DNA from 2 places in the Candidatus Pelagibacter sp. HIMB1542 genome. Region 1 is predicted to be linked to the other one. Evidence: riboswitches for the same ligand, from Rfam matches in the RefSeq annotation. Region 1 holds a riboswitch; the other holds the start of a gene.
What was found. A riboswitch is a leader RNA that binds a small molecule or an ion and turns the genes downstream of it on or off. The one in region 1 is predicted to bind S-adenosylmethionine.
Positions count from the first base shown of each region.

Region 2: another riboswitch for S-adenosylmethionine. It lies ahead of ACTTBI_RS04030 (homocysteine S-methyltransferase family protein); the one in region 1 lies ahead of ACTTBI_RS02485 (O-acetylhomoserine aminocarboxypropyltransferase/cysteine synthase family protein).

Region 1 is NZ_JBNAJB010000001.1:454,811-459,359, reverse strand. It holds gene argC (N-acetyl-gamma-glutamyl-phosphate reductase) at 1-346, opposite strand, end outside; gene rpsI (30S ribosomal protein S9) at 380-817, opposite strand; gene rplM (50S ribosomal protein L13) at 819-1,277, opposite strand; SAM riboswitch class V at 1,420-1,486, shown strand; gene ACTTBI_RS02485 (O-acetylhomoserine aminocarboxypropyltransferase/cysteine synthase family protein) at 1,489-2,817, shown strand; gene ACTTBI_RS02480 (COX15/CtaA family protein) at 2,845-3,870, opposite strand; gene ACTTBI_RS02475 (chorismate mutase) at 3,914-4,204, shown strand; gene ACTTBI_RS02470 (50S ribosomal protein L33) at 4,206-4,397, opposite strand; gene ACTTBI_RS02465 (MerR family transcriptional regulator) at 4,398-4,549, opposite strand, start outside.
Region 2 is NZ_JBNAJB010000001.1:729,726-734,274, forward strand. It holds gene ACTTBI_RS04020 (sulfite exporter TauE/SafE family protein) at 1-185, shown strand, start outside; gene ACTTBI_RS04025 (putative 2OG-Fe(II) oxygenase) at 222-812, shown strand; SAM riboswitch class V at 904-966, shown strand; gene ACTTBI_RS04030 (homocysteine S-methyltransferase family protein) at 974-1,879, shown strand; gene ACTTBI_RS04035 (DMT family transporter) at 1,872-2,753, opposite strand; gene ACTTBI_RS04040 (YbaK/EbsC family protein) at 2,750-3,232, opposite strand; gene glnA (type I glutamate--ammonia ligase) at 3,373-4,549, shown strand, end outside.

The sequences.
Region 1 (4,549 bases):
GTTTATACCATTTTAAATAATCATTAGCTTTTTTTAATCTAAAATCTGCCGCTAAATCAATTAGAGTAATATTATCATTAAGTTTTTTTGCTATATCTTGAGCCTCACCATTTGGTAGAGCTGTAAAGACAACATCAATACCATTTAATAATTTAGGATTAAATTTTACAATTTTAGGTAATTTTTTTTTTGATAGAGATTTGTCATAATAAGAAATATTTTTTCCAACAGACGAATTTCCACATAGATATTTAATATTAATATATTTGTGGTTAATTAATAACTTGATTAATTGAACACCAATATATCCTGTAGATCCGGCAACTAATGCATTAAGCTTAGGCATTTTTTATTATAGCAGTTTAAATTGTAAAAAAAATTATCTTTTAGAAAACTGGAAGCTTCTTCTAGCTTTTCTTCTACCAGGTTTTTTTCTCTCAACAGCTCTAGAATCTCTGGTTGTAAGCTTTTCAGTTTTCAATGTTGTTTTTAAATTTTCATCAAAGAGAACCAAAGCTTTAGAAATACCATGAACCATTGCTCCAGCTTGACCTGTAGGTCCGCCACCTTTTACACTACATCTAACATCATAATCTGTAGCTTGATTTATAATTTCAAAAGGTCTTGTAATTTGCATTTTGTGAATTTCATCAGCAAAATATTCATTATATAATTTGCCATTAACATAAATTTTACCAGAACCTTTTTTTAACCAAACTTTTGCTATTGAAGTTTTTCTTCTACCTGTCGCGTACTTACTATCTTTAAAATCTAATTTTAACTTAGGAGTTTTTGTGTTTGATTGTACGTTTTCCATATTAATTTCTTGCAATGTTTTTATTGTTTAGTTTATCTAATTCTATAACTTTTGGGTTTTGTGCAGCATGAGGATGCTCACTTCCAGAATAAATTTTTAATTTTGTTAGTTGTTTTCTACCCAAAACACCACCAGGCAACATTCTTTTAACTGCTAATTTCAAAGTTTCTCCAGGTTTTTTTTCATGAAGTTTTTCTGGTGTGGTAACTTTAATTCCACCTGGATGTCCTGTGTGTCTATAATACTTTTTGTTTTGAAACTTCTTACCAGTAAATTTTGCTTGTTCGATATTTTTTACTACAACAAAATCTCCATCATCCATGTGAGGTGTATAAGTAGTCTTATTTTTGCCTCTAATAATATTAGATACAACAGTCGCTAATCTTCCAACAACTGCATTTTTTGCGTCAATCTCGTACCAATATGATGTGACTTGATCTTTTTTTGTAAATTTTGTCATTGTGCGTGGATTAATACTATTAAATTATTCAAAGTCAATTTTATATTTAGCTTGTAAAACATAACTAATATGCTATTTATCACTTGCCGATTTGATCCTATTGCGGGCATAAAACTGCTAAAATGGAATTTTCATAAAATTTTAAATCGGTAGGCATTTGAACTGTATTGTGCGCCTTGCATAAAGCAAAAGCACTAAAAAAGGAGTAAAAATGAGTACAAAAAGAAATAATCCAGAAACTATTGCGATACATGGTGGAGACTACAGAAGTGATCCGGCTACAAATTCAGTAGCAGTTCCAATTTATAGAACAACCTCGTATCAATTTAATAACACTGAACATGCAGCTAATTTATTTGCGTTAAAAGAGTTTGGAAACATCTATACACGAATAATGAATCCAACTAACGATGTGTTGGAAAAGAGAATCGCTGCGCTTGAAGGTGGTCTTGCAAGTTTAACTGTAGCATCTGGGCAAACCGCTTCTACTTTTGCAATATTAAACGTTGCTCAAGCTGGAGATAATATTGTTAGTTCAACAGATCTTTATGGTGGAACAGTTTCTTTATTTACGCATACTTTAAGTAAGCTTGGTATAGAAGTAAGATATGCAGATCCTTCAGATCCAAAAAACTTTGAAAAAGCAATAGATGATAAAACTAGAGCTTTTTATGGAGAAACATTACCAAATCCATATTTAAGAGTTTTTCCAATTAAAGAAGTTTCAGATATTGGTAGAAAATATAACATTCCATTAATCTTAGATAACACTGCTGCCCCTGTAATTTGTAAACCAATTGAACATGGTGCTGCTGTGGTTGTTTATTCTTTAACAAAATATATAGCAGGTCATGGAACAGTAGTTGGGGGTGCACTAGTAGATGGTGGAAATTTTGATTGGACAGCAGATCCAAAAAGACAGCCACTATTTAATGAACCTGATGCAAGTTATGGAGGAGTTGTTTGGGGTAAAGCTGTGCCCGAATTAACAGGTGCAAATGTTGCTTTTGCAGTTAGAGCAAGAGTAACCCTATTAAGAGATTTAGGATCAGCTCTTTCTCCCGATAATGCATTTGGTGTTATACAAGGACTTGAAACAGTTGCTTTAAGAATGAAACAACACTGTGATAATGCTGCAAAAGTGGTTGAGTACTTAAAAAATCATAAAGCTGTTGAGAGAGTAATTTATTCCACTGAACATAATGAAGAGATATCAAGTCGAGCAAAAAAATATCTTAAAAATGGTAATGGTGCTTTAGTTGGTATTGAATTAGCTGGTGGTATCGAAGCTGGTAAAAAATTCATTGAGGCTTTAAAAATGTTTTACCACGTTGCAAATATAGGTGACGCTAGAAGTTTAGCAATACACCCAGCAACAACTACTCACAGTCAATTAAATGAGGATGAATTAGCTGCTTCAGGTGTAACCCCTGGATATGTTAGACTTTGTATTGGTTTGGAACATATAGATGATATCATCGATGATTTAGATCAAGCTTTAGACAAATCATCAAAAGGTAATTTAAAAGCAGTTAGTTAATTTTATTTATATGTCTACAAATAGAAATTAATTAATCTGTCTTTTGTATTTTGAAATAAATAAAAAATACAAAGTTGAAAGTATTATCAAAATAGAATTTATCTGGTGTAAAGATGCAAATAACATTTTTACTCCAGATAAAATAGTTATCACACCAAGAAAAATTTGAAATGCCAAAGTCAAACCAATTACAGTGATAGGTTTGTATAATTTTTTGTTTCCAGTGTTAATTACCTTAAAGAGGATTAAGGCATAAATGACTATAATTAAGTATGCTAAATTTCTATGTATAAATTGAACAATAGAAGGATTATCAAAAACTTTCAAATTCAAAAACTCTTTAAAACTACTATCATCAGGAAAATAATTAACTCCCATCAATGGCCAGGTGTTATAGATTTTACCAGCATCCATACCAGATACAAAAGCACCTATAATTAGTTGGAAAAATAATAAAACTAAAAAAATTTTTGCTATAAAAAGATTAATTGAAATTGTTTGATTTGAAGAGGATGATAACTTTAAAAATTGCCAATATACAATTGATAAAATTATAAAAGCTGTAACTAAATGTGTTGCTAGTCTATAATGGCTAACATCAATTCTTTCAACTAATCCACTTGATACCATGTACCAACCTAAAAATCCTTGAAAACAAACCAGTAAAAAAATAAGTCCATATTTTTTTATAATCCAAACTCCATGTTTTACTGTAAAATAAACCATTGGGAGTAATACGGTTAAACCAATTATTCTCCCTAACTGCCTGTGTCCCCACTCCCACCAAAATATTACTTTAAATTCATCAAGAGTCATATTGAAGTTTTGTTGGCTGTATTCAGGAATTGTTTTATATAAACTAAAATATTCTAACCATTTTTCATTTGTAAAAGGTGGAAAAAAACCAACAAATAATTCCCAAGTAGTAATTGATAGACCGGAGTCCGTTAGTCTTGTTAAACCTCCAACCAATATTATTAAAGAAACTAAAATTAATAATGATAGCATCCACAATTTAAGTTGATTATTTAAATGATTATTCTCACTGTACATGCTCAGATAAATATAATAATTATTAAGTATTCCAATAAATTAAATGTCGCCAAATAATAAAAAAAAACTAGATTTAATAAGAGTTAAGCTTGATAAGCTAGATAATAAACTATTATCACTTATAAAATATAGAACAAAACTAGTTGAGGAAGTTTTAAAACTAAAAGAATTTAAAAAAGAAATCGTAGATAAGAAAAGAATTAATTTTATATTAAAAAAAATTAAAGCAAAATCTTTAAAACAAGGCATTGATCCAAAAATAACTAATCGTATTTGGAAAAATATGATTTGGTCTTATATTGATTACGAAAGAAGAAATTTTAAAAAAAAATAATTTACTTACTATGAGGTGGAAGCTTTTTCTCCACAAACATTTCGTGTTTTCTTGTGTCTGGATTATATTTTTTTGCAGATAATTTTACTTTTGCTTTCTCGCCACCTGCTGGTTTTTTTACATAATAAAAGTAAGGACTATCAGGTTTAGCTTCTGGGACCATTCTAACTTTTACGTGTGTTTTTTTTGCCATTTATTTTAGTGTTTTTAAAATATTTGATATTTTAGTTAACTTATTTTTTAATTTTTCAGCTTTTATAGATTTATCTGCCATTTCGTCAAGCTTTAAAGTATCTTCATTATCCAGGATCTTCTTGACTCCATTAATTGTCATTCCTTGATCTT
Region 2 (4,549 bases), 270 kb from region 1:
TAACAAAGGATATAGTCTTTAACGAATTTTTAAATTACTGGCCACTATTTATTGCTGTCTTAATTGGTGGTCAAATTGGAAGTTTTTTAAATATAAAATTCCTATCTAACAAAATATTAGCTCTAATGACTGCATGCTTAGTAATTTTTGTTGCTATAAGAATGGGCATAACACTTATAGCTTAAGTTGAATTAATTATTTTTTGATATATTTAATCTCTCATGAAAAATTTTAAACCATTTGGACCTTCAATAGGAAAATCTAAAATTTCTAAAAAATTTTTAGAAAAACTTAACAAGGAAGTTGATACAAAAATCTTCTCAAAATCAAATGATTATAGTTCAAAATTAGCAAGTCAAATTAGAAAAGAAGTTCAAATTTCTAAAAGTTTTATAAAAAAAAATTTAGAAAAAGAATTAATAAAAAATATTAAAATTTTTCTAACTAAAGAACATATTAAAAAAATTAAAGAAATTAGAATTTTAAACCTGTGGGTCGTTAGCCAATATAAAAATGAGTATAATCCTATACATTATCATGAAGGCGACTTATCGGGTGTTGGTTATTTAAAAATTCCAAAACATATGACAAAAAATAAAAATGTTAAAAATAAAAAAATAAAAACCAATGGAACAATTGATTTTATAAATGGACAAAAAGCTTTTCTTTCAAAAAGTATTTTTAATTTGATACCAAAAACAGGCGATCTTTTAATATTTCCAAACTACTTAATGCATACAGCCTACCCCTTTAATATTGAAGAAGAAAGAAGATCGTTTTCTTTCAATGCTAAAATAATTTTTAATAAATAATTTACAAACTTTAATAATATTATATAAACGTAATTGCCGATTTGATCCTATTGCGGGCATAAACTGCTAAAATGGAAATTCCCAATAGATCTAATTAGCAAGGTAGTTGAACTATATTGTGCACCTGCATGTAGCTTAAGCACTAAAAAAGTGAGGATAAGATGGATAAAAATTTTTTTAAAACAACAAAAATTTTAGATGGTGGAATGGGTCAAGAATTATTGGCCAGAGGTATGGAGCCCAAGGGAACTTTGTGGAGTGCAAATGCTTTAATTGAGGAAAAATACCACGACTTAATACTTAATATTCATAATGATTTTATTAAATCTGGAGCTGATGTAATTGTAACTACAACTTTTACAACGAGAAGAAAAAGATTGAGAGAAAATGGAATAGAAGATCAATTTAAATTCTTAAATCAGAAAGCCTGTGAAATTGCACAAAAAGCTAAATTAAATAATCCACGCATTAAGATTGCAGGAGGACTCCCGCCTCAAGATTTGACATATGAAGAAGACAAGAGAAGTGAAAAAGAAATCACAAAGGATCATTCGGAATTAGCTGAATTACTAAACCCCTCAGTAGATTTTTTCTATTTTGATGTCTGGAGCAGTATCAAAGAAATTAGATGTGGAATAGAAGCTATTAAGAAATTTAATAAACCGTACTTAGTTGGGGTTCATATTTCTGAAGGAAACTCTTTACCAAGTGGAGAAAAAATTTCTGAAATTAATTCAATAATTACTGAAAATTGCCTAGGAGTAATTCTAGCATGTGTTTCGCCTGAAAATTATGAGAATAATTTAGATGAAATTCAAAAACTTAATGTTCCATTTGGTTTCAAATTAAATGGATTTATCACAACTAAACCAACAGGTGGTTATACTTCTCAGTATAAAGAAAATGATGGATCGAACCCCAATAGTTTTTTAGGTCAAAGAAAAGATTTAGATCCTGAAAAAATATCAATTTTTGCAAAAAAATTTAAAGAAAATGGAGCCACTATTCTTGGAGGATGTTGTGAAACTCGGCCTTCACATATAGAGGCAATAAAAAACATTATTTAAATTTTGTACCTTTTCTTACAAAATAGATACCTATAATAACTGCTATCAATGAAATTATAACTTTAGTAGTAACCAATTCTTTTAAAAAGATATAACTTAAAATGGTACCAAATATTGGAATTAAATAAGATACTTGAGATTGAAAAATTAAACCATTGTTAATTAAAATTCTAAATCTCAATAACCAAGCAATTCCAGTAGATATCAACCCAAGATAAATAACTGAAATAGTAGAATCTAATCTTGGAACAGTTTTCCAAGGTTGTTCAATCAAACATACTAAAGGTAATAATATAATAGTAGCCCAAATCAAAATTGAACTGGTTACATTTTCATTTTTTTTCTTACTTATTTTTAATGTTAAAAGACCTCCAATTACATAACAAGTAGCACCTAACAAAATTAATAATGCTGAAGTAAAGTTATTTTCATTAATTAATAAATTATCTGAAAATAAATAAACTATTCCTGAAAATCCAATTAGAACTCCTGTGGTTCTAATTAAATTAAATTTTTCATTTTTGGTGTAAAAATGTCCTAGCACTACTGAGCTAAGTGAAGTTGATGACATTAAAATTGCTGCTAAGTTACTTTGAACAGATTTAACTCCATATGCTATTAAAAAAAATGGAGCTACTAAATTTATAAATCCAATCATTGCAAACCAATACCAATCTTTTGAAAATGCCTCGATTTTAATTTCTTTGTAAAAGCAAAGTATTAAAACTGGAATTGAACCAAAAAAAACTCTTAGAAATGCAATTGTAACAGGACCAAATGAATAGGTTGCAATTTTAATATTAAAAAAAGCAGATGCCCAAATCAACGCTAACAACGTTAATAAACTATAATCAATTAGTTTTGGTTCTCTCATTCAATAATATCTTCTGGTGATCCGTTTGTTATTTCAATTAACTTATTATAATTTATTTTGAAAACAGCATTTGGATGTCCAGCTGCTCCAAATATATCTGGGAATCTCTCTAGACTTTTATCAATAAAGATTTTACATTGCTTTAAGTGACCTACTGGTGACACTCCACCAATTGTATATCCTGTATTCTCTTTAACAGCTTTTGGGGATGCCATGGACACGTCTTTTTCATTGAGAATTTTTTTTAACTTATTTAATGAGCAACGCTTGTCTCCGGATACCAAGCTTAATATATAGTTGTCACCTGCCCTAAAAAGTAAACTTTTAACAATAGCACCAACATTGCAACCCAAAGCTGTAGCAGCATCATTGGCTGTTCTTGCTGTTTTTTCTAAGACGATAACATTTAAATTTTGATCGAATGTTTTAAGAGCTTTTTCTGCCCTTTTTACCGGTTCTTTATTTGGTATTGATTCCATTGAATTTATAAAATTTCCTAATTTGATTGAGTAGATACACTACTTATGTAAAAAATGCATAGGTGTTATTTATTAAATAAGCATTATTTTTTAACTTTTTTTTGCTAATTAGGCTCCATCGAAATTACATAGGAGACAAAATGAGTGCAGAAAACGTTTTAAAATTTATTAAAGAGAAAGAAGCAGAATTTGTAGATCTAAGATTTACTGATCCAAGAGGAAAACTTCAACATTTAACTATGGATGCATCAATAGTAGATGCTGACATGCTTAATGAAGGAGTGTTTTTTGATGGTTCATCTATTGCTGGATGGAAAGCAATTAACGAATCTGACATGATTTTAAAACCTGATACTGCAAGAATGTTCATGGATCCTTTCACGTCTCATAATACTGTAGTTTTGTTCTGTGATATTTTAGATGCAATCAAAAAAGATCCTTACGAAAGAGATCCAAGAGGAGTTGCAAAAAAAGCAGAGGAATATTTAAAATCATCAGGTATTGGTGATAAAGCGTTTTTTGGACCTGAGCCAGAATTTTTTGTTTTTGATGATGTAAGAATTAAAAATGATATGAATGAAAGTGGATTTAAAATAGATAGTAAAGAAGGTCCATATAATTCAGGTAAAGAATATGAAAATGGAAATTTGGGTCATAGACCTCAAATCAAAGGAGGTTATTTTCCTGTGCCACCTGTTGATAGTGAGCAAGATATGCGTGGTGAATATTTAAAAAACTTAAAAGAAGTTGGTATCAAAGTTGAAAAACACCACCATGAAGTTGCTCCAAGTCAACATGAACTTGGTATGTATTTTGGAACTTTGGTTGACCAAGCAGATAACGTTCAACTTTATAAGTATGTAGTTCAAATGGTAACACATTCATTTGGGAAAACTGCAACCTTCATGCCAAAACCAGTTGCAGGTGATAATGGTTCAGGTATGCATATTCACCAATCTATTTGGAAAGGTGATACTCCTGTATTTTCAGGTGAAGCATATGCAGGACTTTCAGAAACTGCATTACACTATATTGGTGGAATTTTAAAACATGCTAAAGCGATTAATGCTTTTGCTAACTCTACAACAAATAGTTACAAAAGATTAATCCCTGGTTTTGAAGCTCCAGTATTATTAGCTTACTCTGCAAGAAACAGATCGGCATCATGTAGAATTCCAATTACTTTAAGTAAAAAAGGTGCAAGATGTGAAATTAGATTTCCAGATGCAGCAGGTAATCCTTACCTAACGTTTGCAGCAATGTTAATGGCAGGTATTGATGGAATTAAAAATAAAATACATCCAGGTGAGTCTTTTG